Regions from separate parts of the Paenarthrobacter sp. AMU7 genome, predicted to be linked through region 2. Evidence: riboswitches for the same ligand, from Rfam matches in the RefSeq annotation. Region 2 holds a riboswitch; each other region holds the start of a gene.
What was found. Region 2 has a riboswitch for S-adenosylmethionine ahead of ABQM86_RS07830 (homoserine O-acetyltransferase). Riboswitches for the same ligand answer to the same signal wherever they lie in the genome.

Region 1 (7,637 bases), 1.3 Mb from region 2:
AACCGACGCTGCCCTGAATCCGGGGAATTCCGGCGGAGCCTTGGCCGATACTCGCGGCCGCATCGTGGGCATCAACACCGCGGTAGCAGGATTGGGCCTGGGTTTGGCCGTGCCCATCAACACCACCACTCAGCGCATTATCGCGTCCCTGCTGAGGGATGGCCGGGTGCACCGTGCGTATTTGGGCTTGGTGAGCACGCCAATTCCCCTGGATGCAAGTGCCGTTGTACGGACGGGGCAGAAGGAAGGCTTGCGGGTGGTAGAGGTGATTCCACAGTCTCCAGCGGAGCTGTCCGGACTTCAACCCGGGGACATCGTGCTCCGCGCCCAGGGACGGGCTGTGTCCAGTGCCGAGAGCCTGCAGAAGTTGTTGTTCGAAGAGGCCATTGGCCAACCCTTCCCCCTGACCGTGCTGCGGGAGGGGAAACCAGTGCAGATTCTTGCGGTGCCCTCCGAGATGGTCCAGCCGTGAACGGAGGCTAGGCCTTGCTCTCCGGAACATCGACGACGCCCACGAAGCGGCTGCCGACCCCCTCGTATTCGCTGCGTACTTCCCCGAGGAAGAGCTTGGGAAGGTCACTGCTCCGGTGGGTACCGCAATAGACGAAGGAAAAGTCCGGCCACCACTTTTTGGGCCTAATGGCCTCGGAATAGCCGCACACGGCACAGGTCAGATGGACCCAGACGGGGCGTTTGCCGGTACGGTTGGCGCGCGACTGCACCAACCAAGCGGGGGGATTGTCTTGCATGTCGCGGAGTTCGGCTTCGGAAAGCCTGGACGGAATACCGTGGCGCTGTGCCATTTCCATCGAAATATCAAGGGCCAATGCGGCATCACGTCTGCTGATCACCACTCAACGATACGGGACTTCACGGGCGTAGGCTGTGCTCATGACTGACGCTGCCGCGCTTCTGCCGAGTACTCCGCTACAGAAACGCGTGCTGGTGGTGGCGATCGTGGCGTCGTTCATCGCCATCCTCGATGGTTTTGTGGTCAATCTCGCACTGCCTGCCATCGGCAGGGAGCTCGGTGGCGGCCTGGTCATCCAACAATGGGTAGTAGACGCGTACCTGCTGACCTTGGGTGCGTTGATCCTGGTGGCCGGCTCGTTGTCCGACCATTTCGGCAGGGCGCGAATCCTCGAATGGGGCCTGGCGGGTTTCGCGGTGACCTCGGTCTTGTGTGGGCTGGCGTGGTCCGGCGAAGTCCTGGTGGTGTCGCGGGCACTGCAGGGTATTGCAGGGGCCCTCCTGGTCCCCAGTTCGCTGGCCATGATTATTACGTCGTTCACCGGTCCGGCCCAATCCAAAGCAATCGGCCAGTGGTCCGGCTGGACCAGCGCTGCGGCCATCGTGGGTCCGGTGATTGGCGGCATGGCGGTGGACCTGCTTTCCTGGCGGGTCATCTTCTTCATCAATGTCATTCCCGCCGTTGCCATTTGGCCCATGCTCGCAGGTCTCCGGGCATCCGACGCCGCGAGGGACAAGAGCAAACATATTGACTACCTCGGAGCCGTCCTGGCCATGGTGGGCCTCGGTGGCCCTGTGTTTGCGTTCATCGAACAGAGCCGCATGGGCTGGGGGAGCGTGCAGGTGTGGTTGCCTCTGGTGGCCGGCATCGCAGCCATGGTGCTTTTCCTGCTCCATGAGGCAAGGACTGCCGAGCCCATGCTGCCACTCAGGCTCTTCGCGATCCGCAACTTTGGGTGGGGCAACCTGGCAACGCTGGCCATTTACGGTGGAATTTCCCTGGGGTTCTTTGTTTTGGGCATCTATCTTCAGCAAGTTGGGGGGATGGCTGCCACTATGGCGGGCATCGCCCTGCTGCCTGGCACCGTCATCCTCATGCTGTGTGCCTCGTATTTTGGTGGCTTGGCAGGGAAGTACGGGCCCCGATGGTTCATGACCGTGGGTCCGCTGCTGTGTGGTGTGGGCTTCCTGATGTCGTTGTCGGTCCAGGAGCCGTTGAATTATTGGACACAGGTACTGCCGGGCCAGATTGTTTTCGGAGTGGGATTGGCTACCTTGGTGGCGCCCCTGACAGCCGCCATTCTTGGTGCTGTCCCGCCCGAGGAGGCGGGAATTGGTTCGGCGGTCAACAACGCCGTTGCCCGCATTGCCGGCTTGATCACCATTGCCTTCGCGGGACTGATCGTGGGGCCGATCTTCAGCCGCGATGGTTTGTACAACGCCCTGTTGGTCACAGCCGCACTGTTCCTGACCGGGGCAGTAGCTTCCGCCGTCGGGATAAGAAATCCGCCCAAGGGGGCGGCGATTGCCGCTGACGGGCAACCTGATGCAGCGTCCGACGACGGCGGGGCGGCCGGGCATCCCGGCTGAGCTCCGGCCGGGGTTGGGTCAGCGGGCGGGAAGGACGCAGCCCTCGTGGGCTTCAGCGCTCTGGACCCAGAGTGCGGACGTGACTTCGTCGGCGAGATCGAACTCGCGGCCTGAGGTGCCGCTCCCAATCCGCACCACCAGTGCTCCGCCGAAAGGTTTGCGGCCGACCACTTCAACCGGGGCGTCGAGGGTGATCTCTTCCGCTGCCAGGTATCTGAGGAGATCCGGGTTTTCGTCGCTGATCCTGGTGATACGCCCGGAGTGGCCTTGGTCCAGTTCAATCATGCGGTAGGCGTGCGGCAGTTCAACGGAGCCATCCGCCGAAGGGATCGGATCACCGTGCGGGTCCCTGACGGGGTGGCCAAGTTTGTCGGACATGCGCTCGATGAAGGTATCCGACACTGCATGCTCCAGCATCTCAGCTTCGTCGTGGACCTCATCCCAGCTGTACCCGAGTTCTTCCACCAGATAGGTCTCAATGAGGCGATGCCGGCGCACCATGGCCAATGCCAGGCGCATGCCCGCCGGTGTCAGGCGAATGGCGCTGTAGGGCTGGTGGTCCACCAGTCCCTGGTCCTTGAGCTTGCGGACCATTTCAGACACGGAGGAATTAGCCACACCCAGGCGCTGGGCAAGCTGGGAGGACGTTATCGGCTTGTCTTGCCACTCTGTGTACGAGTAGATGACCTTGACGTAGTCCTCAATCGAGGAGGAGGGCGTACTGGTCTTCACACCTCAAGCCTACCGTGGCCGCGCAGCGCGCACCTTGAACGCCCGCCAGGTCTGCGTCACGTACGGCAGTGGAACGCTGTCTCCCGGTGCGTGCCCCAGATGCTCGTAGAGGTACCACTCCAGGTTGCCCATGACTTTCGCCCTGGTGGCGTCGTTGGCGCGGAGATAATAGCTCCGCGACTTGGTCAGCTCCATGATGTCTTCGGGCGTCAAGGCATCCGACCAGCGGGTGAAGTGGCTTTCCGCGCCGGAAAATTCCGGGCCGATCAGTGGACGGAACCCTGGCTTGTGGACGTCTCCGGCATGCATGATGCGCGAGAGCCGATGAACCCAGGGCACGTCGGTATCCAGCTGGTTCCAGACCAGTCCCAAGGTCCCGTGCGGCCGGAGGATACGGGCTATCTCGGTGCTCGCGGCCAGTGGGTCGCACCAATGCCAGGCCTGGGCAACACTGACGACGTCGAATGCTGAGTCCGTCAGTCCTGTTGCTTCAGCTGTTCCCTCCAGCGCGGTGACGTGCGGCTGGGACTTGCGCAGCTGCTCCAGCATGTCGGTGGAAGGGTCGACGGCGGCAACGTCCAGTCCGCGCTCCACGAGGAGGGCCGTGAACTTGCCAGTACCCGCTCCGAGATCCGCAGCAGTCGTGGCCCCCTGGGGAACAAGCCATTCGACGGACTCCCGGGGATAACCGGGCCGCACTCGATCGTAGTGCTCGCCACCGTCCTGGAAGCTCTGGCCGAACTCGTTCCGACGGTCAGCGTGGAGCTTGGGACCATGCGGTCCGGCGGGTCCGGGAACGCCGGGCCGTCCGCTGGAGGCGGCCGGAGAGGGCAATGCCACCAAAAACTCCTTCACAGGGTCGCCAAAAGATACCCTACGAATTTACCGCAGCCGCGGTAAAGCGCGTTTAGTCAACAGTGCAAGGAGCAGCGCCTGCAGTGCCGGGCGTGTTGGGCGCCCATTCCGGGTAGGTCCGGTGGTCGTTGGCAGGTACCCAGCGGCCCTCGTCCACCACATAGTCCCAGCCCAACCCGTTGCGCTTAAGCCCCTCGATGCCTGCGAGCAGCCTCGTGGCGTCCTCCAACCGGGAGCCGACGCCAAAGCTGGCACGCAAGGAGCCTGAGGGAAGTCCGAGTCGCTTGAGCAGTGGGTGGGCGCAGAAGCGTCCATCCCGGAGGCCAACTCCGTGCTCGGCGGCCAGATACGCCGCCACCAGTCCGGCGTCGAATCCTTCCACGGAGAAGTTGACCACACCGATGGTGTCATCTGAGTCAGTGAAGATCTGGTGCACGGTCACGCCGTCGATGGCCTCCAAGCCATCCACCAGGTACCTGCGGATGGCGGCTTCATGGGCGTGCCACGCCTCCTGGTCCAGCCCGGCGAGGACCTGGGTGGCCCGGGCGAGGGTTGCGGCACCCAGGACATTGGGGGAGCCGCCTTCGTGGCGGGCAGGGCCCGTTGCCCAGCTCACCGAGTCGAGGCGGGCTTCACGGACGGCGCCGCCACCAGCCAGGTGGGGGATCCCGGCGTCGAGCCAGTCCGGGCGGCCCACTACGACGCCTGCGCCGAAGGGGGCATACAGCTTGTGACCGGAGAACACCACGTAGTCAACGTCGTCCTCCGTGATGTTGATCCGGCGGTGGGGTGCCAATTGGGCGGCATCCACGACGATCCTGGCACCGTATTCGTGCGCCAGTGCAGCGAGTTCTGCGATCGGCAGGATTTCACCTGTCACGTTGGAGGCGCCAGTGACGGCGAGCAGGCTGACCCCGCCTTGGGCCAATTCATCGCGGAGCTTGTCCACCGTGGCGGTCAACGTGGAGGCCGCTACGACGCTGCGGTGCGGGACACCCTGCCAAGGAAGAAGGTTGGCGTGGTGTTCGATGTCCAGATAAACGACTTCCCCGGAGAAACGGCCGTCAATCTGCGGAAGGCAGCCTGCCAGGAGATTCAGGGAGTCTGTGGTGTTTCGCGTGAAAATCACGGAATCGTCGGGACGCCCGCCGACGAACTCACGGACAATACTGCGCGAATTCTCATAGACCGAGGTGCTGATCTGGGACGCAAAGCCCGCGCCGCGGTGAACGCTGGCGTAGTAAGGAAGGACCTCGTTGAGGTAGGCCGAGACGATGGTCAGGGCCGGAGCCGATGCGCCGTAGTCCAGATTCGCATAGCGGACGTGGCCGCCCTGGATCAGCGGTGCCTGCAGCTCAGCGCCAGTGACGGCGGCGAGTGGCCGTGCAGCGGGAGCTGCCTGAGACGGGGTTTCACCGGCGAAAGCCGGGATGATGTTTGAGTCGAACGTAACTGTGCTCATGGGACCTCACTCAAGAGGGATCCCCGGAGGGGGATCCGCGCTTGCCGCATCCGTTCCGGACCGGCCGGGTCGTCACCCGGGGCACCCCGCCGCGAATGGAGGGTTGCCGGCCAGCAAACCGGGGTTTAGCGCTGGCACTCGTGACCTGTAAAAAAGGTTAGGGCACCTCCAGTGGCCCCTCCAAAGTCGCTTCGCTTTGTTAAGCACTTTGTTACGCCGGGTTGTAAATCGCCGATCTGGCGAAGAAAAAACGGCGGACGCCTCCAAAAGGAGGCTTCCGCCTTCGAATATTCGGTGAAAAGCAGCGTGCGTGCCCTGAAACGAACCTGCCTAGAGCAGGTCGTCCAGGCCCGGGTTGAGCCGCTTGAGGACTTCCGAGTGAAGGATGGAGTTGGTGGCCAGCGCGTTGCCGCCGAACGGACCGTCGTCGCCTTCCAGGGAGGTGAAACGGCCACCGGCCTCCGTAACGATCGGGACGAGGGCTGCCATGTCGTACAGGTTCAGCTCAGGCTCGCACGCGATGTCCACTGCACCCTCGGCCACCAGGCAGTATGACCAAAAATCGCCGTAGGCCCGGGTTCGCCATACATCCTCTGTGAGCCCCAGGAACTCATCCAGGTTTCCGCGGTCCTTCCACCCGGACAGGCTTGAGTAGGACAAGGAGGCATCGGACAGGCGGGAAACGTTGGAGACCTTCAAACGGGTGGCCGCGGCAAGGGACCGGCCCATGTAGGCGCCCATGTCCTTGGCAGCCCACCAGCGTTTTCCCAAGGCGGGTGCACTGACGACGCCAACCACGGGTTCACCCTCATCAACCAATGCGATCAATGTTGCCCACACCGGTACGCCCCGGACAAAGTTCTTGGTCCCGTCGATGGGATCAATGATCCAACGCCGTGAGCCGTGTCCGCTGCTGCCAAACTCCTCGCCAAGGACAGCATCCCGGGGGCGGGACCGGGAGAGCTGACCCCGGATGGCTTCCTCCGCTGCTTTGTCGGCGTCAGTGACAGGTGTGAGGTCTGGCTTGGTTTCGATCTTCAGGTCCAGGGCCTTGAAGCGGTCCATGGTCTGGGCATCGACTGAGTCAGCGAGGACGTGGGCAAGGCGCAGGTCATCGTTGTAGGTGGAAACGGGATGGGTCATGCCACCAAACTATCCTGAAACGTTCGCTGCAGCGGGGACGTGAAGCCGCAACGATCAGTTGACGGTGCCCAGTTCCTTGGTCTCTTTTGCTTCCATCCGGGGGTCGGCACCGAGCAACCGGCGCAACGAGGCCAACCGTGCTGCTCCTGAAGGTCCTGCATGGCCGTTGTTCACCCACGGATCCAGGCCGCAGTTGATGGCCGTGGCGTCGTGCTTGCATCCCCGCTCACAGGCTTCGGTTCCTGGTTCAAGATCCGGGAAGGAATGCAGAATCCGGTCAGGGTCCACATGGGCCAGGCCAAAGGACCGGATGCCCGGGGTATCGATGATCCAACTGCCGGCCGGGGCGTCGGCGAGTTTCAGGGCCAAAGCGGAGGAGGACGTATGCCGGCCACGGCCTGTCACGGCGTTAACGCCGCCGGTGGCCCTCTCCGCCCCTGTCAGCGCATTGACCATGGTGGACTTGCCCACGCCCGAGTGGCCGAGCATCACGGTGACCTTGCCGCCGAGGTGGGAGCGCAACTGGGCTACGGCGTCGCGGTCCAACCGTGCGGACAGGCCGTCATCGGAGCGGGCGTCGATGCCGCCTGCTTCGGAGTCCGCCGTGCGGCTGATGATGACGGGGAAGTCCAGGCTGAGGTAGTTGGCAAGCAATTCTGCCGGATCCTTGACGTCCGCCTTGGTGATGAGCAGCAACGGCTCAATGCCGGCGTCGTAGGCTGCCACCAAGGCGCGGTCGATGAATCCGGTGCGCGGTTCAGGGTTGGCGGCTGCAACAACAATGACCAACTGGTGGGCGTTGGCCACCACTACGCGTTCGATGGGGTCGGTGTCGTCCGCGCTGCGTCGCAGGAGGGTTCGTCGTTCTTCCACCCGGACCAGCCGCGCCAGCGTGTCCGGCGAACCGGAGACGTCCCCCACTAAAGCGACGAAGTCCCCGGGTACTACCGGGTTACGCCGCAGTTCGCGGGCGCGCGCAGCGATGACGACGCGTGCGTTCGCGGAATCCTCGTCCACAATCGCCCTGTACCGTCCGCGGTCAACGGTGATGATCCGCCCGATAACGGCGTCGTCATGGCTGGGCCTGTCCTTGGTCCGTGGCCTG
Region 2 (7,637 bases):
ACAACCGTGACGACCACGCCCAAGCCAAGCAGGATATTGCCCAGGCTGCGTCCGCGCTGATCCGCCCCGGTGCTGTGATAGGCCTCAGCGGCGGCACCACCAACACCGCTCTGGCCCAGTTGCTCTCCACCCGCGAGGACCTCAACGCCCCGTCCAACAGGCCCACGCTGACGGTGGTGACCAACGCCATCAACATTGCCTCGCAACTGGCGGTCCGGCCCAACATCAAGATCATGGTCACCGGTGGCATCCTGAATCCGCGCTCCTACGAGCTCGTGGGTCCCTACACGGATGTCATCATGCAGAAAGTTGCTTTGGACATTGCGTTCATCGGCGTCAATGGCGTGGACCCGGACCTCGGTCCTACCATCACCGACGAGGGCGAGGCCATGGTCAACACTGTGATGGCACGGCGCGCCACGGAGTCCTACGTGGTAGCTGACTCCTCCAAAGTGGGCCGCCGCTCCTTCGCAGCCATGGCGGGCTACGACTTCAGGCACCTCATCACCGATGCCGGAATCAGCGCAGAGGACAAGGCTGCCTTCGAAGCCAAGGGCACGGAAGTCATCGTCGCATCAGCCGGCTAGCCACCGGCAAGCCGGGTGCGTTGCCTAAAACCGCATTCTGGGTGCGTGCAGCACCGAATCGTCAACATCCCTGGGCACCCACTGGCTGAACGGTGAATCGAGGCTGTACTGGCCGTCGTCGTTCCTGACCAGTGTGCGCAACTCAGCGTTATCCGGGTTGTTGAGGGATTCGAAGTATTCAACCGTCCAATGGAACCAGCGCATGCAGAACAGGCGCATGGTCAGTCCGTGCGTCACCAGGAGAGCGTTCGGCGCGTAGGTGGGCTTTTGCCAATGGCGGTAGAGCGTCTCCATGAAGGACGACACGCGGTCGTACACATCGGAACCCGATTCGCCCTCGCGGAACCGGTAGAAGAAGTGGCCGTAGAGATTGCGGAGCTCCTTTTGATCCTCGATCTCCCCGGCAATCTGGAAGTTGGCCCAGTCCTGCTCACGAAGCCTGGGTTCCTCAATGACGCGTTCTATCAACGAGCCCAGATTCAACGCCTCCAAGGTCTGGTAGGCCCTCAAATACGGTGAGACGTAGACGCAGACCTGTTGCCCGTCGAGCCTGCGGCGAAGGTCTTCACCGGCAATGCGGGCTTGCTCCACACCGAGTCCCGTGAGGGGGATCCGGTAGTCCGGCACACGGTTGTAGATGGACGTGTCGGCGTTTGCGGCGGACTGGCCATGCCGGATCATGAAAATTCTTGCTGGGGCACCCATCCCACCAAGCATAGGGTGGGTACATGTTCCTTGCTTCCCGCCGACGGCTGCGCGCCGAAGTACTGATTGTGCTGGGCCTGTCCCTGGGCCAGTCGGCCGTCTATTCCGTGGTGCAACTTCTGGACAAGATGACGCGGGCTCCCTTGGCCGACGCCACCTCAACCCTGAACCGGTCCCAAAGCACCCGCGAGTACTTTGACCTTACCTACCAACTGTTGGACATCATCTTCGCCCTGGTGCCTGTGGCTCTGGTGTTCTACTTCCTCTCCGCGCATATCCAGGCAAACCGCGACGGCGACAACGGCTCGGCGTTCGCCCGGCTCGGCTTCAACTTCGCCCGGCCGGGCAAGGACCTGCTCCACGGTGTGGGCCTTGCTGCCGTGATCGGAATTCCGTCTCTGGGCCTCTACGCCGCCGGCCGGGCCCTCGGCATCACCACGGCGATTGTTCCCAGCGGCCTGGACGCCTACTGGTGGACCGTGCCAGTGCTCATCCTCTCTGCCATGCGGCATGCGGTCGTGGAAGAAGTGATCGTGGTGGGGTACCTCATGGACCGTTTCGGCAAATTCGGTTGGAGCATGCCCGTGGCCATTGTGGTCAGCGCGGTCCTGCGGGGGAGTTACCACCTGTACCAGGGCTTCGGGCCGTTTATCGGCAACGTGGTCATGGGCTTGGTCTTCGCGTGGATCTATACCAAGACTAAACGCGTGATGCCCTTGGTGATTGCCCACGCATTGCTGGACATCGTGGCGTTTGTGGGTTTCAGCCTGTTCGGCAAAGCGATCGGCCTGGGGTAGGACGCTTAAAAATATCCGGCCGCCATCGGTGGGTGACGTCATTGGCACCCGCTGATGGCGGCCGAAGTTTTACCGGACAGGGATGACCGGTGCCGGGACGTGCCCGGATGGACGGGGCGGTCAGATGGTGACTGCTCCTGAGGCGGTTTCGAAAGTTACTGACATGATTCCCGGAGTGCCGTGCGGTGCCATCCACTGGACAGCAACGTCCTCAAGCGGCTTTTCCACCGGTTCTCCGAGCCATTCAGTGACGCGTTCCGCCGAGCCCGCAATGGTGAGGCTGGACATCTTGACGTCGCTTTCGTAGATCCTGGACGGGTGCAGTGACGGGTCGCCCTCCCACTTGAGCAGGTACGGGACCTGGGGATCTGCGATCAGCCCCAGGATGCCGATCTGCTGCCACACCAGTTCGCGGCCGTCAGGGAACTTGCGGTTGCCCGGAACAGCGGAGCGGCCAAGGCGGTCCTCAAACGGTGCCAGGTCATCAACAGCGACGCACCAGCCCATCCAGCCACCACCGGCGGCCGAGCGGGCACGAACTGCCTGGCCAAAGGGTGCTTTGTCGGAAGCGGGGTGGTCCAGGACCTCCACCACTTCCAGGTACTTGTTATCCGCAAGGGGAATGATCATGTTCCGGGTACCGAAGCGCGGGTGCACTCCGCCCCGGACAGCGTCCACTCCCAGTGCCGCGGAAATTCGTTCGGTAGTGGCCAGAAGGCCATCTCGTTCACAGGCGTAAGAGACGTGATCCATGCGCATGGCTTCATCTTGGCACTTTGTGATCGGGGTCTCAGCTAAGTCAAGCCTAACTAAGGTGGGATGTGCATAACCGGTGCCGTACCGCGTCATGCGGCGACGCTGAAAGACCGAAAGATTCCACCGGCGTCACAAAGCTGTCCAAGGCTCCGGACACTTCCTAGACTGGCCCCAGCTCACATGCAGCACGTTTCCACAGAACCCATGCGCCACGAACAGGAGAACTCCATGTCCCAAGGATGGTCTTTCGAAACCCGCCAGATCCACGCAGGCCAGGAGCCTGACTCTGCCACGGGAGCACGGGCACTGCCGATCTACCAGACCACGTCCTTTGTGTTCCCCAGCGCCGAGAGCGCAGCCAACCGGTTTGCCCTGGCCGAGCTCGCGCCCATCTACACGCGGATCGGCAACCCGACGCAGGATGCCGTGGAGCAGCGGATCGCGAGCCTCGAAGGCGGCTTGGGCGCCCTCCTGCTGAGCTCCGGCCAGGCTGCGGAGACCTTCGCCATCCTCAACATCGCGGAGGCCGGCGACCACATCGTGGCCAGCCCCAGCCTGTATGGCGGTACGTACAACCTGCTGGCGCACACCCTGAAGAAGTTCGGCATCTCGGTGACCTTCGTGGAGGACCCGGACAACCTGGAGCAGTGGCGTGATGCCGTCCAGCCGAACACCAAACTGTTCTTCGGCGAGGTTGTTTCCAACCCGCGCCAGGACGTACTGGACATCGAGGGCGTCGCCCGCACCGCCCACGAGGCCGGTGTGCCACTCATCGTCGACAACACACTGTCCACTCCCTACCTCATCCGTCCCATCGAGTGGGGCGCCGATATCGTGGTCCACTCCGCCACCAAGTACCTCGGTGGCCACGGTTCCGCCATCGCCGGCGTGATCGTGGACTCAGGCAACTTCGACTTCGGCAAGGACCCGGAGCGCTTCCCGGGTTTCAACACCCCGGACCCCAGCTACAACGGTTTGGTCTACGCCCGGGATCTTGGCAAGGATGGGGCGCTCGGCGCCAACCTCTCCTACGTCCTGAAGGCACGCGTCCAGCTTCTCCGCGACCTCGGTTCCGCTGTGTCCCCGTTCAACGCTTTCCTGATTGCCCAGGGGCTGGAGACGCTGAGCCTGCGCGTCGAGCGTCACGTAGCCAACGCCACCAAAGTGGCCGAGTGGCTGGAAGCCCACGACGACGTCGAATCGGTTGCCTACGCGGGTCTGCCGTCCAGTCCGTGGTACGACCGTGGCCGGAAGTATGGTCCGCAAGGCACCGGCGCCATTGTTGCGTTCAACATCAAAGGTGGCGTTGAAGCGGGCAAGCGCTTCGTGGACGGACTGGAACTGCACTCGCATGTGGCCAACATCGGCGATGTCCGCTCGCTGGTCATTCACCCGGCGTCCACTACGCACAGCCAGCTGACAATTGAACAGCAGCTGGCGGCCGGTGTTAACCCCGGCCTGGTTCGCTTGTCCGTGGGAATTGAGCACGTGGATGACATCATCGCCGACCTCGAAGCCGGATTCCGGGCCGCCAAGGGAGCCTGATTCCGGACCTGGACGATACGGCGCGACCACGCCCGCCACCTTCCTGGGAGGCCGCCCGGACCGACGATTATTCGCCGGGCGGCGTTCCGGAGTGCTGCTTCGTGAACGAAAACGCCCTAAAGCGTCACACTGATGTCACATTCTTCGCCATACCCGCCCTGTATTTCCTAGACTCTTCGTATAGGTCATGAGTGCCAGCGCGTAGCCCCGGCTTGCTGGCCGGCAACCCTCCTCCGCGGTGGGGTGCCCCGGGTGAAGACCTGGCCTGTTCGCACCCAAGGCGACGGGCAAGCGCGAGTTTAAGGTGTCAAAGGAATGACCATCACTGCTGCAGCCCTTCCAAAATCCGGAGAAGAAGACGGAACCGTCAAGTACGCCGCCATTGGGCCGCTGGACCTTGAAGCCGGTGGATTCCTTCCCGACGTCGTCCTCGCTTATGAGACCTGGGGGCAGCTGAACGCCGATGCCTCCAATGCCGTGCTCATCCAGCATGCCCTCACGGGCAGCACACACGTAGCCCGGGGAGCTACGGACGAAGAAGGATGGTGGGAGCAGTTGGTAGGCCCCGGTGCCACCATCGACACCACCAGGTTCTTTGTCATCTCCATCAACATCGTGGGTGGCTGCTACGGCAGCACTGGACCGTCCTCGGAGGCGCCGGACGGCCGTCCTTGGGGCTCCCGGTTCCCCTTGGTCACCCTGCGCGACAGCACCGAGGCGGAGGCGCGCCTGGCCGAAGCCCTGGGAATCGAGGCCTGGCATGCCGTGCTGGGCGGTTCCATGGGTGGCGCCCGTGCGTTGGAGTGGGCAGTGACCTTCCCAGAGCGGGTGAAACGCTGTGCCGTGATATCCGTGGGTGCCTACAGCACGGCCGAGCAGATCGCCTTTGCGCAGGCCCAAACCCTGGCCATCCGTCAGGACCCGAATTTCAACAACGGCGACTACTACGGTGGCACTGCCCCTGAACACGGGCTCGCCTTGGCCCGGCGCATCGCCCACATCACCTACCGCTCCGCAGTGGAGTTGGACTTCCGCTTTGGCCGTGAAGCCCAGCACCTGGAGACACCTCTTGCCGCTGCGGTCCTGGGGGAGCGCGGCCGCTATCAGGTCGAGAGCTACCTGGACCACCAGGGAACAAAGCTTGTCCGACGATTTGACGCCAACAGCTACATCGCCCTCACCGAAGCCCTGATGTCCCACGACGTCGCACGCGGCCGTGGATCGCTGGAGGCAGCATTGTCGCGTACCACTGCGGAGTTCTTCGTTGCGGCGGTGGACAGCGACAGGTTGTATTTCCCGGCGCAATCCCGGGAATTGGCGGCAGCCTTGCCGGGTGATGTTCCGGTTCATATCATTGAGGCGCCGATCGGCCACGACGGGTTCCTGACGGAAATCGGCCAGCTCTCAGCACAGCTCCGCGGAGCCTTCTTCGCCTAAGTTGAGTGGCCGTTGCCGGACAGTTGAGTAGCGGCTGCAGGACGCCGGGTTGGCCGCCAGGCTAGCCGTTCATGATGTCGCCGCGCTGCTTCATGTAGTCCTCCATGGCGATCTCCCCGTTGCTGAACTTTGCGTCCAGCTCTGCCAGCTTGCGGGCGCGGTAGCCTTGCGGCTCCGATCCGTTGGTGGCCGGGAAAGGCGTGGGGGAGGAAGTGTTCGACGGCGGCCCGGGCTGCGGCGCGTCATCCACAGGGCGGATGACGGTCGGTTCAGACGGATAGCCGGGGTAGTTCTGCGGCGGGTAATTCTGTGCAGGGTAACCGGGGCCGGGCAGGTTCTGCTGCGGGGGATAACCGGGGCTGCGGAAGGTTCCGTTCTGGATCCGGCGCGCGCGGGATCGGTTGTACATGCGGATTCCGAGCGGAATCAGCCACGAGCAGACGATGATCCAGAAGATCAGATTGTTCACAGTGCAGGCCTCCTAGGTCGTATCCCAGCTTAGCCCGGTCGCACGGCGTGAACTCCGGCGCCTGCAGCGAGGACTTCAGAGGAGGCGGGCCTCCATGCCCAGGAACTGCCCATAGCGTTCCACTTCGGCGTCGAGGGCCATCTGTTCGGGAGGGCTTGTGGGCCGGTTCATGCGGACATCCAGGTGGCAGGCTCCGCCGGAGAACCCATGGCGCCACCATCCGGCCAACCTGCCATCCATCAGGACCACGTGCATGGGCCCGTTGTCTTCGGGGAAGTACGGTGCTGTCCCACCCAGATAGTGCCGGGACTGCGAATAGCCCATGACGTATTCGTCGTAGCACTGGATGAGGTCGATGCGGGGGAGTCCTGCGTCAGGCAGACGCGAAGGGCCCCCGGGGTTGGTGAGCTCGACGGCATCTTCCGGGGCCAGGTAAAACTCCAGGCCGTCCATGGCGAGTGATGCCAGGGCGCCCGGCGATAGCTTGCCAGCCACGTGGATGCCCAGCTTTACGTCCTTCATGGTCAGCCCGGACCACGCGGCGCAGTCCTTGATGGTGGCGGGTCCGCGGCTGCCGAAGTATCGGAGAACCAGCGTGCCCAGGGCCTCTTCACGGTCCTCCCCGGTCAACGGCGTACGGACGAAACCCGGCACACGCTCCTCGAAGAGGGCATACGTCTGTTTCAGGGCGCCCCCGGACGAGCGCACGGGGGAACCGCTCACGAGGATGCGACTGACCTCGGCGTGCATGAGGTGGTAGATAAACCCCAGGCCCTTGCTGGGTAAGCCGGCCTGTCCCAGGACTTCAGCCAGCTCTTCGCGCGTCTTGTGGGCCCCGTCGGCGACTGCTGAGGCCAGGATCCGGCCACTGAGTGCGGACGTTTTTTCATCCACCCCTGTTTGGCGGTACATGCCTTTGTTTCCCTGATGCAGCCGGTCCGCGGAGAGTCCCATCAGCCAGCCGAGGTCGTCCCGGTGCACAAAATGCCACGTGGGCCGCAGGATGTGCGTCCGCAGGATGGTTCCATCGGCAACGGCTTGTTCCACATCGGAGGATGTGGAAGCGGATGTCCTTTGTGCAAGGGTCCACCGCGCATACGGAAATTCCTGGGACTGGACTGCCAACAGGTTGCGGACCACGTCTCCGGCGGTCCCGGACAAAGGAGCCCGCAGTTGCTGCCGTCGCAGTCGCAGGCGCCGGACCCTCTCCGCGAAGAGGTCCGCCTTATCCGCCACTGTGGCCACCCGAAAGTCCGGCCCCATGAAACCCTGCTGGCACCATCACCTGAACGTCGCCCTAGCTCCGCGGCAGCAAGGTGCCGCTGGGGCCGAAGACAGGAC
Region 3 (7,637 bases), 2.4 Mb from region 2:
CAAACCCTTGGTCAGCACCCAGGCGTTGAACGCGGAAAGGGAAGGGCCGGTATGGCGCATGAGTTGCTTGACGGGACCATCGATGAACTCTTTGGTGCCCAGGATCGCGCCGCCGAGGACACGGCCTTGGCCATCAATGTGCTTGGTGCCGGAGTACACGATGACGTCCGCGCCCAGATCACCGCAGCGCTGCAGGAGGGGAGTGGCGAAGACATTGTCCACCACGACAGTCGCCCCGGCAGCATGCGCCAGTTCGCTGACGGCGGCGATGTCCACGATCTCCTGCATCGGGTTGGAGGGCGACTCAAAGAACACGGCGGTGGTCGGTTCCGAGAGGGCTTCGCGCCACTGCTCCAGATCCGGGCCGTCAACGAACACCGTCTCCACACCCCAGCGGGGCAGGATCTCGTTGAGGATCACGAAGCAGGAGCCGAACAGCGAGCGCGCGGCCACCACGCGGTCGCCGGCAGCCAGCAAGGCACCCAAAGCGGTGAAGACCGCGGACATGCCGGAGGCTGTCGCAAAGCACGCCTCGGTTCCTTCGAGCAGCCGCAGCCGCTCCTGGAACGTGGCGACGGACGGGTTGCCGTAGCGGGAGTAAACGAAGCGTTCGTCCTCGCCGGTAAAGGCACGTTCGGCAGCGGCAGCCGATTCGTAGACAAAGCCGGAGTTCAGGAAAACGGGCTCGGACGTTTCCTGGAAATTGGTGCGGTCAAGGCCACCGCGAACGGCCTGGGTGTCAGGGCTCCAGCCGGCGGCGTCGGGATTGAAAGTCACTTACTCGGTCCCCAGATTCGTAGGCAGGCCACGGTTCTTCCAGCCGTTTACGGTGCGCTCACCGTAGCGGTCCGGTTCGCCTTCGAAGCCCTCAAGGACGTTGTACGCCGTGAAGCCGGCCTGTGTTGCGGCAATGGCAGCGGAGATGGAGCGCTGGCCGGAACGGCAGATGAACACGAGCTCCACGGCGTCATCCTCGGGTGCCTGCTGCTGCAGGTCCTCGATAAAGCGGGAGTTCGGGATACCGCCAGCCAGGTTCCACTGGATGAACAGGGGATCGTTCTCGGTGGCTTTGGTGTCCGGGATGCCGATGTGGGCCCACTCGGCCTCGGTGCGCACATCCACCAGGATCGCGCCTTCTTCGAGCTTGGCCCACGCGTCCTGTGGGGTCAGGTCACCTGCGTAGCTCATGCGTGGCCCTCGAACGCTTCTTCATCGTCGTAATTCTCAAGTTGGTCCACTGCGTTGGCGACGGCGGCATCAGCATTGGCGATCGCCGCAGGCAGCACAATGGCTTGGGCCACGATGACGTCCGTGCCGTTGAAGGTGGCTGCCGGGCTGCCATGGAGCACATAGCCTTCGGCGAGGGAGTTGTGGATACGCTCGCAGAAATCGCGGTTATCCGGGCCTGTAATCAGGCGGTAGGAGAGTTTTTCTTCAGTGGGTTCAGGCATTGCTGGTGCTCCTCAGTCACGCTTGCAGTTCGAGTTGTCGATACGCCGAGTAGTCACCTGAGGCACCCCGCCGGAGAGAGGGTTGCCGACCAGCAAGTCAGGGCTTTGCGCTGGTACTCATTACTCAAGAAAAACGTAACATCCACGGGCGTCGGGCTGCACTTGCGGGCGGCTGCACCGTCGTCATGTTGCGTAATCGGAGGCTGATCCACTATCGGTCCTTGAGCTCCCGCACTGCCGCGCCGACAGTGGGGTAGAAGTGGTCCGGCGTAAAACGGGCCGCCGTGCCGAGGCGGATCAACTTGTCCTTCACGGGCCCTTTGAGCTCGGCAAACACCAGATCCACTCCTTTTCTGGCCAACCATTCGTCCAGGGTTACCAAGTCATCCAAAGCTGTGGTGTCGATCCCGGTGATCGGTTCGGCGGCAAGGATGATGTGGGTGACGGGCTCCGCGGACTCGTCCGGGGCCTCGTCGAGTTGCTCCCTCACGAAGCTCGCCAGGACCTGTCCGTTGCCGAAGAACAGGGGTGCATCAAACCGGAGGATCAAGAGCCCGGGGATGCGCTTGCCCTCGGGGTGGCGTTCAAGGTCGTGATACCCGGGAAGGCCTTCCTCTGCGCCGAGTTCGGTTCTGTACGGATCCCATGCCCTGCGGACAAAGTCCAGGAGTGCCAAGGCGATGGCCACCACGATTCCCTGGAGGACACCCACCGTCAGCACTCCCAGGAACGCAGCCAGCATCACCACGGACTCGCTGCGGCTCAGCCCCAGGAGCCGCCTGACGCCGGCAGGATCTGCGAGGGCAATGGCCGCGGCGATGACGACGGCGGCCAGGGTTGCCGACGGCAGGTACTCGGTTACTCCCGGAGCCAGCAGCATAAAGGCCAGTACCAGCACGGAGCCCACCACGCCTGTCATCTGGGATTTTGCGCCTGCATCCACGGCTACCGGTGTCCTGGAGGTACTGCCTGAAATGGGGAACCCACCCAAGAGGCCTGTAGCGGCATTGGCTGCTCCAAGCGCTGCCATCTCCCTGTTTCCGGAGACCTTCTTCCCTTCCTTGGCTGCCAATGTTTGAGACAACACGCCAGTGTCAGCGAAAGCCATGAGCGCGATGCCCGCGGCGGCGGGGAGCAGCATCAGGGCGTCGGCCCAGCCAATACCCCCGAGTGCGGGCATGGGCAGGCCCTGCGGCAGGACCCCGGTGACCTTCACGTCGTCGTTGAGCCCGAAGACCGCCGTCGCCACGCACGAGCCAACCACCGCCAACAGGACGCCGGGTACCTTCCACTTCAGGAGCCGGGGGATCCAGATGAGCGCCAGCGACCCCACTCCCAACAACAGCGCGGTGATGTTGACCTCGCCGCCAAGTAACCCGGTAGTGACCTTCGCGAGCTTTTGCCAGACGTCGCCGTCGGCCTCAATACCCAGAAACGCCGGGAGTTGCGAAAGGGCCACCAACAGTGCGATTCCGTTGAGGTACCCGAGCCGGATGGGTTTGGACAGCAGGCCCGTGATGGCTCCCAGTTTCAGTGCCGAGCCCGCAAGCATGAGCGCCCCGATCAACACGGCCAGCAAGCCGGCCAGCGCCACGGATTTTTCGCTGCTTCCCGCTGCCAGCGGCACAATGGCCGCGGCGATCATAGGGGCCAGGGCAGAGTCGGGTCCCAGGACCAGAATGCGGGAGGGCCCCACCACCGCATAAACCAGCAGCGGGACCACTGTTGCGTAAAGCCCGGTGACCGGGGGAAGCCCTGCTGCCTGTGCATAGGCCATCCCGGCGGGCACCAGCAAAGCAAACAGCGCAGCGCCCGCAACGAGATCGTGCCGCAGCCATTCACGCTTGTAGCCCTTGAGGGCCCAGGCGCTGGACAGCCGCTCCTTGGCGGAGGGGCGGGAGGTTGCTGCACTCATACAGCGATCATTCCCGACCCCTACTGATTGTGGAACACGACATACGCCTTATGTGGAAAATACGGACCGTCTCCGGCCGCGTTCAAATGTGACGCCCCGGGAGCATAATTGACCCAGTACGTCCTCCTGTAACTTCGCATGAAATCAGGTCGCGGTGAACGGACAGAGCAGTTCTACACTCAAGCCCATGCTGCATTTTGGATGGTTTGTGGGCCATGGATTCGGTGTCCAGGGGTGGGGGACGCCCGGCTACGGCCTGGGTTACGACTGGAAGAAGCCAGCCCTGTACCAGGACGCAGTCCGGGCGTTCGAACAATCCGGGTTGGACCTCTTCATCATCGAGGATTCCCTCACCGTGCCGGACACGTATGGCGGATCGGCCGAAGTGTCCCTGGCTCATGCCTCCTTTGCGCCGAAACACGATCCGCTGGCGCTGGTCCCTTACCTGCTCTCCGCCACCGAGCACCTGGGAATCGTGCCGACCGTCAGCGCCTCGTTCTACCCGCCCTTCACGGCCGCCCGGCTTTTGGCAACGTTGCAGCACTTCTCAGAGGGCCAGTTGGGCTGGAACGTCGTCACGTCCGGCAGCGACCTCGCCGCCCAGAACTACGGGTTGGATCAACAGATTGAACACGACCTTAGGTATGAAAAAGCGGAGGAATTCGTCGACGTCGTCAGGCGGCTCTGGCGGAGCTGGGAACCGGGCGCGGTCCTTGAGGACGTGTCCGCAGGGGTGTTTGCCGACCACAAAAAGGTGCACCCGATCAATCACCAGGGTGACTTCTTCAAGGTCCGCGGTCCACTGAACACGGCGCCGTTGCCGGAGGAACCCGTGCTGGTCCAGGCTGGTGCGTCTCCCCGGGGCAAGGCGTTCGCCGGTGGTCATGCTGATGTGGCCATTGCGTTGGCCCGTGGTGTTGACGGAATGAAGTCCTACCGTGACTCGATTCGCGCGGAGGCCGCCAAAGCCGGCAGGAACCCCGACGACGTCAAGGTGCTTTTTGTCCTGAAGCCCACAGTGGTTGGTTCTGCTGCCGAAGCCGAGGAGTTGCGTGCCCAGCGTCGTGAGCTCACCCAGCGCGATATCGACAGCCAGCTCAACTCCATCTCCTACCTCTCGGTGATCGACTTCAAGCAGTTCGACCTGGACGCACCCCTCCCGGAGCTGAGCACCAACAGCAACCAGGGGACGTTGGAACACTTCGCCAAGGCGGCGCCTCCCGGGTCCACGCTGCGCGAGATCCTGCAGGCCAGGAGCGGTGGGGCGGGGGATTCGATCATCGGCACGGTGGGGGAGATTGCCGACTATCTTGAGTCGACCGGCTCCGAGGTGGGTGGTGACGGGTTCCTCTTCTCCGGCTTCGTGGACCCGGTGACAGTGCACGGTGTCCTGGATAAGCTCACCCCTGAACTGCGGCGGCGGGGCCTGTTGAGGAAGAGTTACGGCAACGGCGGGTTCCGGCAGAATCTCCTGGACTTCTGATGGTGTCTTCCGAACCGCCGACCTTGGTTATTGGAACGGCTCCGGTGCGTGCTGCCGACGTAGCACTGGCCGCCTCCAACCCTGCGTTTCACGTGGAACTCAACCACGATGCGTTGTCTTTGATCGGTCGCTCCCGCGACGTACTGGAACGCACTGCCGCCTCCGGGCAGCGGGTTTACGGACTCAATACGTTGCTCGGGTCCGGTCGGGACACCGCTGTGGAAGAGAAGTCGCTCCTGGCCTATCAGGTCCAGGTGGTCAGGTATCACAACAGCGGAGTGGGCTCGTATCTGGACCGTCCCGCTGCCCGCGCAGTGATCCTGGCCCGACTTGTCGGTTTCAGCCGCGGCGGTTCCGGTGTGCGGCCCGAAACAGCAAACTTCTATGCAGGACTCCTCAACCGCGGCGTCCTGCCCGCCATCCCGCGCGAAGGGTCGGTGGGATCGTCGGACCTCACCCAGCTGGCCGCCGTCGCCGCCGTCGCCATCGGTGAGGGCGAAGCCTTCAACGCCGACGGCACCTTGGTTCCAGGAGCCAAAGCGCTCGCCGATGCCGGCCTTCAACCCCTCGTCCTCGCGCCCGGCGAGGCGCTTGCCTTGGTGAGCGCCAACGCGTATTCCGTCGGCGCCGGGACCCTGGCGTTGCTGCAATTGCAGCAGCTGGCCCGGCTGGCCGACGTCGCGCTTTCCCTCTCGCTGGAGACCATCGCAAGGTACGACGGCGGCGGGAACCTCAGCCCGTTTTCGCCGGCCATCCAGGCGGCCAAGGCTGTAAACGGCCAGGGTGATTCGGCGGCAGCTGTGCGTCACCTGCTCAGTGGTGGCTGGTTGGAGGATGTGCGGCCCGAGGTGTCGGTGCAGGATGCATTGTCCTTCCGGGCCGCACCGCAGACGCACGGGGCGTTTCGATCCCTGGTGGCGCAGTTGAGTGCTGCGCTGGAGGTGGAACTGAATGGTCGCGGCGACAATCCGTTGGTTGATGTCGAATCCGGGCTCATGCTGTCCGGCGGGAACTTCCAGCCGATGCAGCTGGCTCTCGCATTCGAAGGTCTGAGGGTTGCGTTGGCGCACATGGGGATTTCCAGTGAGCGGCGCATCGCCAAGTTGTATCCGCCGCAACGGGCCATCCGGGCCAAGCACTTGCAAGCAGCATCGACCCAAGCCTCGGCTGAGCAGTCCGGGGCCGGAGCGGAATTCAACCCGGCCTCCGCGCTTGCCCAAGAGGAACTGCCCGGGCTGTTGTGGTACTCCGCGGCCGGGCTGTTGGCCGAACTCAAGTTCCTGGCTGCCCCGGCCACCCTTGGCGCCCCAACCTTGTCCGCCGACGTCGAGGACCATTCAACACTGGCCCCCTTGGCCCTCCAGCAACTCGAAAGGTCGGTGGAGGTGCTGGAAAAGCTGTTGACGATCGAGGCCCTGACGGCGTCCTATCTGCTGCTCGAAGCTGGAGCTGCACAACCGCTCGGGAAGGGAACAGGCGTCGTCGTGGGTCGACTCGCTGATGTACTGGCCGACAGGCCATCGGCGCCGGATCTTGTGGAACGGGCGCGGACTGAACTGCGCGGCGCCGTGGATCAGGTTCTACTGGAGGCTGAGGAATGGGGTGGGGCGTGGTGAGTACGGCGATTCGTCGGCAAGGAGCTCACGCAGCGGCCCGGCTGCCGGACGGGTTGGATGCCTCGGTCCTGGACAAAGTGGGCAACACCCCGCTGGTGAAGCTGGATTCGCTGGGCCGTGGACTGGGCAGCGCCATCCATATCAAGCTTGAGTCCGAAAATCCCGGCGGTTCCATCAAGGACCGCACCGCACTCAGCATGGTCCGGGCGGCTGAGAGGTCCGGGGAGCTGAAGCCGGGAGCCACTATCGTGGAGAGCACTTCGGGCAACACCGGGATCGGCCTGGCGCTCATCGGCCACCTGACCGGACATCCCGTGGTGGTGGTGACAGGCGACACGATCTCCGAGGAGAAGCTCGCTGCGCTGCACAACTACGGCGCCCGCGTGATCCTGACCGATTGGAATGCCCCGTCGGAATCGCCGGAGAACGCCCGGGCTGTTGCAGCGCGGATTACGGCCGAGACGCCCGGTGCGTGGCGGCCCATGCAGTTCGACAACCCCGCCAATCCCTTGGCGCACTATGAAACCACCGGACCCGAAATCTGGGAGCAGACGGGTGGCCTGGTCACGCACTTCGTCGCGGGCATCGGAACGGGCGGGACCATCAGCGGGAACGGGCGGTTCTTGAAGGAACAGGCAGCTGCCCTGCGCCCGGGCGGCCACCTGGAAGTCGTTGGCGCCGACCCCTACGGCTCTGCCTACAGCGGCGGCCATCCCGGCGAGATCCTGGTGGACGGAGTTGGTAACTCCTGGCCGGAACCCGAGTGGCCCAAAGCTTTCGACCGTTCCATCGTGGACCGATTCCTCCGCATCCCCAACGACGAGGTTTACACCACCGTTCACCGGCTCCTCGAGGAGGAGGGGCTCGCGCTCGGCCCGTCCTCAGGGCTCGCTGTCGCCGCCGCCATTCGGGTGGCGCGCGCCGCGCCTCACGGCTCGGTGGTGGTTGCCATAGCGCCCGACGCCGGAACGAACTATATGAGCAAGGCCTTCAACCCGGTGTGGCTGGCAGAGCACGGCATCCGGCTCGCCGCCGACACTCCCGCGGCCCGCGAGTAGGACCCTCTCTCACGTCCCTCGGGTTTGGGGCGGACCCTCTCTCACGTCCCTCGGGTTTGGGGCGGACCCTCTCTCACCGTCGGGTGCCCAGTCCCTTTTGCGTTAAGCTCCAAC
Region 4 (7,637 bases), 470 kb from region 2:
GCGAGGTCCCGGACAGCAAGCCCACGACGGCGCCGGTCGCCAAGAGCGCGATGCCCACCAGCACACCGGCCACCATCAAGGCGGCAAAGCCCGTCATGCCGAAGATGAAGGGCAGGATGGGAACGATGGCACCGGACGCGAAGAAGCAGAAGCTGGACATCGCTGCGCCCCATGCCGAACCGACGGATTCGTGCTCGTCGGTGGGAGGTTTCTCGGGCTGCAAGGAGAGGCTGGGATCGCAGTCGCAGCTGAACAGGCCCATGCGCTCTGCGGCGCGATGCTCAGCGGCCTCGCGCGTCATGCCGCGGGCAAGGTAGACCAGTACCAATTCGTTGTGTTCGATGTCCAACGACGGTGCTGCCGTGAGGGTGGCTTGGGTGGGCAGCGTCGCGTTGAGCAGTTCCCGCTGGGAGCGGACCGAGACGTACTCGCCGGCGCCCATGGACAGTGCGCCCGCCAAAAGACCTGCCACACCGCTCATCAGCACCACCGGACTGGGTACGCCGGTGGCGGCCATGCCCATGACCAGCGAAAGGTTGCTCACCAGGCCGTCGTTGGCGCCGAAGACCGCGGCACGGAAGGTCCCGGAGAGCCGGTTCCGACCACGGGTAGCCAGGCCCCTGACCACCTCTTCGTGGATCTGTTCGTCAGCCACCATGGCGGGTGTTGCCGCGGGTTCGGAGCCGTAGGGGGAGCGGCCTTCTGCGCGTTGGGCCAGGGCCAGTACAAAGACCGACCCGAAGTTGCGGGCCAGGAATCCCAGGAACTGGCTGCGGGCTGACGCGGCCTTGGGCATTCCGGCGTGCTCACCCAGGAGCTTGAGCCAGTGGGCCTCGTGCCGGCCTTCGGCCTCGGCCAGGGCCAGCAGGATTTGGCGTTCTTCGCCGTCGCGCCTCTGGGCGAGTTCGCGGTAGACCGCGGCCTCGGCGCGCTCGTCGGCGAGGTACTGACGCCACCGGCGGATGTCGGCGTGCGAGGGCGCCGCGGGTTGCGTTCCGACGTTCTCGATGGCTGCCGATTCCGGGGTGGGGTCCGGAGCTGGGCTCGACGAACCGGGGGATTCCTGGTGCTGTTGCACTTTCTCTCCTGTGCTGGGTGGGGTAGTTGCGGCCCCATTGCACGCCCCACTGTACCGCTTATCTGCGCGGTTTTTTGGCTGGTATTCCTCACTTGGAATGTTCGGCGCACCGTAATTTCCGGCCGTCCTTGACCCCCGACTTAGCCGGTGCTCAGATGGAAGGACAGGGGCGGGGGCCCACCCCGCGCACGTTCAACAGGGCTTGAGCGGCCCACGAGACGGAGGTTGCACCATGAACACCACCGAATCACACGCCAACTACCCGGAACGGACCACCATTGAGTCAGATCCGGCCTATGACTACGCCGAGGACCAGGAAGTGGACGAGGCCTGGGTGGAAGAAGTGGACGCCCCCGAGGACGACGAACGTGTGGTCCCCATCGACGAGACCGAGGAATTCCGCGAAGCAGACGAGGAAATCTAGGCGGGCTCCTCGTGGCTGAGTGTGTAGTGAAGCTGCACGCCGGCGCGTTTGCCGGCCGCCGCAACAGTCACGGTTAGGGTTCTCGACGCATCACACCAAAGGGTCGGCCGGACCGCTCGGGCCAACGCCTGCGCGATCAGGTGCGGTTGGGGATGTCCGAACCGCATGGTTCCGGCCTTGGCAGTGATGGTCACCGTGCCCAGGAAGAGGTCGACGGCGGGAATCACCGCGACTGTGTGGGTGGCTGTTGTTGCCGGGGTACTGGTAGCCGGGGTGGTATCGCCTTGGTACGGCAAGGGACTGCTCCTTGGGGGAGTGCTCTTGCCCGCTCGGTTGTCTCTGGTCCGGGACGGGCCGCTTCCTCATCCGAACCACCCGTGAACATGGGGTTGGTGTGTGGCCAGTCGGAGCTTGGCACCACATCTCTTGAAGCTGGGACCACCTTACCGCACGGCTGTCCAGCAAGTTGGGGCGCCCTCTTCCCGGGGACAAAACAACGGCGGCGCCACCCCGGAAAGGGGAGGCGCCGCCGTCGAATTTTGCTCTGTTGCTTGCAGCGCTACTTGTGGCTGCTGACCGGGTGGGCCTCAGGCGGGAGTTCCTCAGAGACGGCACCGGCAACGCGCTTGTCCCAGGCCTCGCGGACTGCGGGATCAGTGGGCGGGGTGAGCAGTGAAATCACTACGTAGGCGATGAACGAAGCGGCGAGACCGTAGTAGATCGGTTCGTTGGCGTAGACGCCGTCCGCGCTCGGAATGACACCCAGGGCGAAGAGGATCAGCAGGGTCAGCGTCAGCACCGATCCAACTGCCATGGACCATGCAGCAGCGATGCCCGTGCCGCGCTTCCACACCAAACCGCCCAGAATTGCGACCAGGAGGCCACCCACCAGGATGTCGTAGGCGATGGTGAGGGCAATCACCACGTCCTGAGCCGCCATGGAAATCAGTACTGCCACGATGCCGAGTCCAAGAACCCAGTAGCGGTTGGCTTTGACGTCGTGCTCGGGGTTTTCGCTGTCATCGGTGTTGATGTTCTTGCCGAACCAGCTGGCCACGAACGGGACAACGTCCGCACGTGCCACCGTGGCTGCGGCGATCAGGGCGCCGGAAGCGGTGGACATCATGGCCGCAACAGCCGCGGCCATGACCAGGCCGCCGATGCCGACAGGCAGGATGTGGGTTGCCACCTCGGCGTAAACAACGTCCTTGCCGAGGTTGGTGACATCGATGTCCGGCAGTGCCACCCGGGCGGCCAAGCCGATCAGGGCGCCGGCGATGCCGTAGAGGATGCAGTAGACGCCGGCCGTGGCGCCGCCCCAACGGGCAACGGCGGGGGTCTTGGCAGTGAAGACGCGCTGCCAGATGTCCTGACCGATCAGGAGGCCCAGTGTGTAGACCACGAAGTACGTGATGATGGTCTGGGCGCCGATGCCATCGATCTGGAAGAAGGTGTCATCGAGGCGCTCACGGATGCCGTCCATGCCGCCGGCAGCGTTCAGGACGAACGGGAGCATCAGGAAGAAGATACCGACGGTCTTGATGATGAACTGAACCTGGTCGGCCAGCGTGATGGACCACATGCCGCCAATGGTGGAGTAAACCAGGACGATCGCGCCGCCAACGGCGATGGCAAGCCAGCGTTCCCAGTCGAAGAGCACCACGAAGATGGTGGCGTAGGCGCCGGTGGAAGTAGCGCAGAGCATGAGCGTGTACGCCAGCATGACGATGCCGGAGGTCTGCGTGGCCCTGCTGCCGTAGCGAAGGCTCAGCATCTGGGAGACCGTGTAGATCTTCAGGCGCTGGATGGTACCGGCGAACAGGAGGCTGAGCAGCAGAACGCCTGCGCCGATGGCCACTACCAGCCACATGCCGGAGATGCCGAACTTGTAGCCGAGGCCGACGCCGCCCACGGTGGAAGCGCCACCGAGGACCACAGCGGCCATGGTGCCGGTGTAAAGGAACGGTCCCAGGCGGCGGCCAGCCACCAGGAAGTCGCTGTTGTTCTTGGTGCGGGACTTGCCCCACCAGCCGAATGCCAGCATGGCGAGCAGGTACACCACCACGATTGCGATGTTTATAGCCGAAGATTCCATGAGCGGTCCTTGGAGCTGATGCACGGAGGTTGGGGTTTTCGACGATACTCCTGCGAAGCGTCGAAGTCTCTGTGCTGATGGTTGGAGATTGGGGAAGGGTGTTGTGTGCCTCACAGACAACACTTGTTGCCTATGAGGATATGTTGTGATCGGAGTAACAGTCAAGATGCTTTAGTCACGGTTCCGCCGGTTCTGGTCCTGTTGGCTCGTCTCCCGGCTACTATTGCTCCAATGACAGGGCCAGATGACAGGCCTGAAAGGTTCGTGAATGAAGGCTCTCCCCGTTGAACCGAGCAATGTTCCCGTTGCCATCGGTTCCAGAATCCGCGCAGCCCGGCAGGCGCAGCGCCTCACCATTGAGCAGGTGGCTGATGCCACCGGGCTGACCAAGGGCTTCCTCAGCCGCGTGGAGCGTGACCTGACGTCGCCGTCGGTCGCTTCACTGGTCACCCTGTGCCAGGTGTTGTCGGTCTCTGTGGGTGACTTGTTCGCCGCCCCGGAGACGCACCTGACCAAGCGCGACGACGGCCCCCGCATCTCCCTGGGTGGCCAAGGCATCGTGGAGCGGTTGCTGACGGCCCGCTCCGAACGCAGGCTCCAGATTTTGCAGGCCACCATTGAGCCGCGGGGCCGCGGGGAGAACGAGCTCTACGCCGTGGACTGCGACGTCGATGTCCTGCACGTGATCAAGGGCAGGATCAAGCTCATTCTGACCAACGAGGCATACGACCTCGAGGAAGGGGACACGCTCTCCTTCCCCGGCCGCGAACCGCACACGTGGATCAACCCCACGGACGAGACCGTCGAGGTGCTCTGGGTGTTGGTGCCGGCGGCGAGCCGCTAGTTTTTCTCCCCGCGCCGCTGATGCGGTCAGCCCACGTGCACCCACGGCCGGCGGGTGATGTCCGGCTCGGCTTCCCTCAGCACTTCCCGGGTCACCGGCGCGATCTCGCCTTCGCCGAAGAAGAGGAACTTGCTGAGGTTTGAAATCGGGTTGCCCTCGGTCCAGCGGAAGTAGATGTGGGGCATGAATCCAGTGACGTCCCGGATGTGGAGCAGCACGGCCGCCACAGTGTTGGGGACGTTGTTGCTGTGTACTTCAAGGATCTTGAAACCGTGCCGGATCTTGCCCACAACCTGGAGTTCCTGTTCGAAGTCCGAGCTGTCATCCACAATGACCTCGATGAAGACGGCGTCGCAGTCGACGGGCAGGTGGCTGGCCTGCTGGGCGTGCTGTAGCTTCTCGCGGTACCTGCTGGCGCTGAGGTGTTTGGGTTCATGCGCGATGATCCGGACGGGCCCCTCGGAAGCATTGGCGGTGAATTCCAGGGCTTTCTCGTCCATTTTGATGTGGGTGGCCCGGAGCTCGAAGGCGCGCCGCATGCGGGAGATGAAGCTGACCACCATGATGCCCAGGATGAAGAGTGCCGCGATCTTCAGGCCGTCAGGACGCTCGATCGAGTTGACCACTGTGGTGTAGATGAAGACGAGGGAGATGATTCCGAAGCCGATGAACTGGCCACGTTGCTTCTTTCGGCGTGCGGACAGGGTGACTGCGATGGAAGCAGAGGTGATCAGGACCAGTACGCCGGTGGCATACGCGCCACCCTGGGCGTTGACGTCGGCCTGGAAGATGATGGTGACGATGAAGGCGATCACGGTGAACACCAGGACCAACGGGCGCAGTGCCCGGGCCCAGGCGGGGGCCATGCCGTAGCGGGGCAGGTATCGCGGAACGAGGTTCAGCAGCCCGGCCATGGCGGACGCCCCGGCGAACCAGAGGATGGCGATGGTGCTGACGTCGTAGACGGTACCGAAGCCGTCGCCGAGGAACTTGTGGGCAAGGTAGGCGAGCGCGCGGCCCTCTGCTTTGCCACCGTCCTGGAACTCGGCGGCTGGAATCAGCATGACGGTGGTGAAGCTGGAGGTGATGAGGAACGAGCTCATGATGATGGCGGCCGTGGTGAGGAGCTTGTGGGCGCCCTTGATCCGGCCTGCGGGGTTGGCTTCGGTGTCTGTGGCGTGCCCCTTGATCTGGGGCATGACGGCCACGCCGGTTTCAAATCCGGAGAGCCCCAGTGCCAGGCGTGGGAAGACCAGAAGGGCCAGGGCGATCATCATGATGGGGTCGCCGTGGGAGGTGGTGAGTGCGGTCCACCAGTCGGTAATGACTCCGGCTTCGGTGAAGAGGTGGGTCATGGATACGACGATGACCACAAGGTTCAGTGCCAGGAACGCTGCCACCAGTACCACTGCCACATTGATGGCTTCCTTGAATCCGCGAAGGAAGACCACACCCAGCCCGGCGATCAAAGCCAGTGTAATGACAACGTGCTGGCCTTCCAGGAAGTGCGGCGCGAAGGGGTTCTCGATCAAGTGTGCTGTGGCGTCGGCAGCTGAGAGCGTGATGGTGATCATGAAGTCCGTGGCGGCGAATCCCAGGAGGGCCAGGACAAAGAGCTTGCCGCCCCAGCGGGGGAGGAGTCGTTCCAGCATGGCAATGGAGCCTTCGCCGCGAGGACTCTCGCGGGCCACGCGCCGGTAGACGGGCAGTGCGCCGGCCAGGGTTGCCAGCACCAGGAGCAGGGTGGCCAAGGGGGACAGCAGGCCCGCTGCCAGTGCGGCGATGGCGGGCTGGTAGCCGAGCGTGGAGAAGTAGTCCAGGCCGGTGAGGCACATGACCTTCCACCAGGCTTGTGGCTTGTGGGCGTCCGACGGGCGGCCGTGGGGGCCTTGCCTCTTGCCCGAGGTGTCCGGCATTCCTTCCAGCAGCCAGGGCTTGAGCTTGAAGGAGTTCTTTGGCCGGTTGGCCGGATCGGCCGGAGGCCTCGACAAGGTTGTCACTGTGTCCTTTCGTGCAGCACGGTGCTGCTTCCGCAAGGAGCGTATGGCCGCTTTCGACGCCGGGACCCCGGTTTTTATGGAATCTTTACGCCCACTGTGACCGGCATCTCATGAAGCGCGCCATCAAAATCAACTTGTAAACAGGTGATGCATATTAGGCAACTTTGAGTGTATGATGGGTGTCACAGTTATCCCAGCTATCCACTAAGGAGTGGCGCATTTTGGAAGAGCTCCGTATTGAGGCCAACGGCAACCTTGGTCCCATCGATTCGTCCCGCATCCCGCGCTATGCCGGTGCCGCCACCTATGCCCGTCTGCCCCGCCTGGATCAGGTCTCCAAAGCCGACGTCACGGTAGTTGGCGTTCCCTTTGACTCCGGCGTCTCTTACCGCCCCGGCGCGCGCTTCGGCGCCAACCACGTACGCGAGGCCAGCCGCCTGCTCCGCCCGTACAACCCCGCCTGGGACGTGAGCCCGTTCGAGAACATCCAGGTTGCCGACGCCGGCGACATGGCCGTGAACCCGTTCAACATCAACGAGGCCATCGAAACCGTCCAGCAGAACGCCCTGGACCTCACGGCCAACGGCAGCAAGCTGGTCACCCTGGGTGGCGACCACACCATTGCCCTGCCCCTCCTCCGCGCAGCCGCCGAGCGCGCCGGTGAGCCGATTGCCATGCTTCACTTCGACGCACACCTGGACACCTGGGACACCTACTTCGGTGCCGAGTACACGCACGGCACGCCCTTCCGGCGAGCCGTCGAGGAAGGCATCCTGGACACCGAAGCCATCAGCCACGTGGGTACCCGCGGCCCGCTGTACGGCAAGAAGGACCTCGACGACGACCACCGCTTCGGCTTTGGAATCGTCACCTCCGCAGACGTCTACTACCAGGGCGTGCTGGAAACTGTGGCCAAGATCCGTGACCGCATCGGCAACCGTCCGCTGTACATCTCAGTCGATATCGACGTCCTGGACCCGGCCCACGCCCCGGGTACCGGCACCCCCGAGGCCGGTGGCATCACCAGCCGCGAACTCCTCGAAATCATCCGTGGCTTCCGCGGCATGAACCTCGTCGGTGCCGACATCGTGGAAGTCGCCCCGGCGTATGACCACGCAGAAATTACCGGTGTGGCAGGCAGCCACGTAGCCTACGAGCTCGTGACCCTCATGGCCGACAACGCCGTCGAAGGTGAC

Region 1: linked by a shared signal. The riboswitch ahead of ABQM86_RS13695 (aminotransferase class V-fold PLP-dependent enzyme) and the one ahead of ABQM86_RS07830 (homoserine O-acetyltransferase) in region 2 are both predicted to bind S-adenosylmethionine.
Region 3: linked by a shared signal. The riboswitch ahead of ABQM86_RS18855 (DUF1737 domain-containing protein) and the one ahead of ABQM86_RS07830 (homoserine O-acetyltransferase) in region 2 are both predicted to bind S-adenosylmethionine.
Region 4: linked by a shared signal. The riboswitch ahead of ABQM86_RS05855 (hypothetical protein) and the one ahead of ABQM86_RS07830 (homoserine O-acetyltransferase) in region 2 are both predicted to bind S-adenosylmethionine.

What each region holds. Positions count from the first base shown of each region.
Region 1 is NZ_CP165735.1:2,971,279-2,978,915, reverse strand. It holds gene ABQM86_RS13720 (S1C family serine protease) at 1-472, shown strand, start outside; gene ABQM86_RS13715 (hypothetical protein) at 480-809, opposite strand; gene ABQM86_RS13710 (MFS transporter) at 886-2,340, shown strand; gene ABQM86_RS13705 (metal-dependent transcriptional regulator) at 2,359-3,072, opposite strand; gene ABQM86_RS13700 (class I SAM-dependent methyltransferase) at 3,082-3,906, opposite strand; gene ABQM86_RS13695 (aminotransferase class V-fold PLP-dependent enzyme) at 3,980-5,389, opposite strand; SAM riboswitch class IV at 5,422-5,535, opposite strand; gene hisN (histidinol-phosphatase) at 5,720-6,532, opposite strand; gene ABQM86_RS13685 (ribosome small subunit-dependent GTPase A) at 6,587-7,637, opposite strand, start outside.
Region 2 is NZ_CP165735.1:1,710,042-1,717,678, forward strand. It holds gene ABQM86_RS07805 (DeoR/GlpR family DNA-binding transcription regulator) at 1-587, shown strand, start outside; gene ABQM86_RS07810 (histidine phosphatase family protein) at 612-1,292, opposite strand; gene ABQM86_RS07815 (CPBP family intramembrane glutamic endopeptidase) at 1,316-2,089, shown strand; gene ABQM86_RS07820 (VOC family protein) at 2,210-2,848, opposite strand; gene ABQM86_RS07825 (bifunctional o-acetylhomoserine/o-acetylserine sulfhydrylase) at 3,050-4,390, shown strand; SAM riboswitch class IV at 4,574-4,690, shown strand; gene ABQM86_RS07830 (homoserine O-acetyltransferase) at 4,706-5,827, shown strand; gene ABQM86_RS07835 (hypothetical protein) at 5,889-6,296, opposite strand; gene ABQM86_RS07840 (winged helix DNA-binding domain-containing protein) at 6,372-7,559, opposite strand; gene ABQM86_RS07845 (SGNH/GDSL hydrolase family protein) at 7,594-7,637, opposite strand, start outside.
Region 3 is NZ_CP165735.1:4,099,617-4,107,253, reverse strand. It holds gene ABQM86_RS18865 (O-succinylhomoserine sulfhydrylase) at 1-777, opposite strand, end outside; gene ABQM86_RS18860 (rhodanese-like domain-containing protein) at 778-1,188, opposite strand; gene ABQM86_RS18855 (DUF1737 domain-containing protein) at 1,185-1,451, opposite strand; SAM riboswitch class IV at 1,465-1,576, opposite strand; gene ABQM86_RS18850 (SulP family inorganic anion transporter) at 1,663-3,366, opposite strand; gene ABQM86_RS18845 (NtaA/DmoA family FMN-dependent monooxygenase) at 3,521-4,849, shown strand; gene ABQM86_RS18840 (aromatic amino acid ammonia-lyase) at 4,849-6,465, shown strand; gene ABQM86_RS18835 (PLP-dependent cysteine synthase family protein) at 6,459-7,523, shown strand.
Region 4 is NZ_CP165735.1:1,242,456-1,250,092, forward strand. It holds gene ABQM86_RS05845 (VIT1/CCC1 transporter family protein) at 1-1,078, opposite strand, end outside; gene ABQM86_RS05850 (hypothetical protein) at 1,311-1,502, shown strand; gene ABQM86_RS05855 (hypothetical protein) at 1,499-1,798, opposite strand; SAM riboswitch class IV at 1,815-1,934, opposite strand; gene ABQM86_RS05860 (sodium:solute symporter) at 2,062-3,597, opposite strand; gene ABQM86_RS05865 (helix-turn-helix domain-containing protein) at 3,866-4,441, shown strand; gene ABQM86_RS05870 (amino acid transporter) at 4,468-6,441, opposite strand; gene speB (agmatinase) at 6,663-7,637, shown strand, end outside.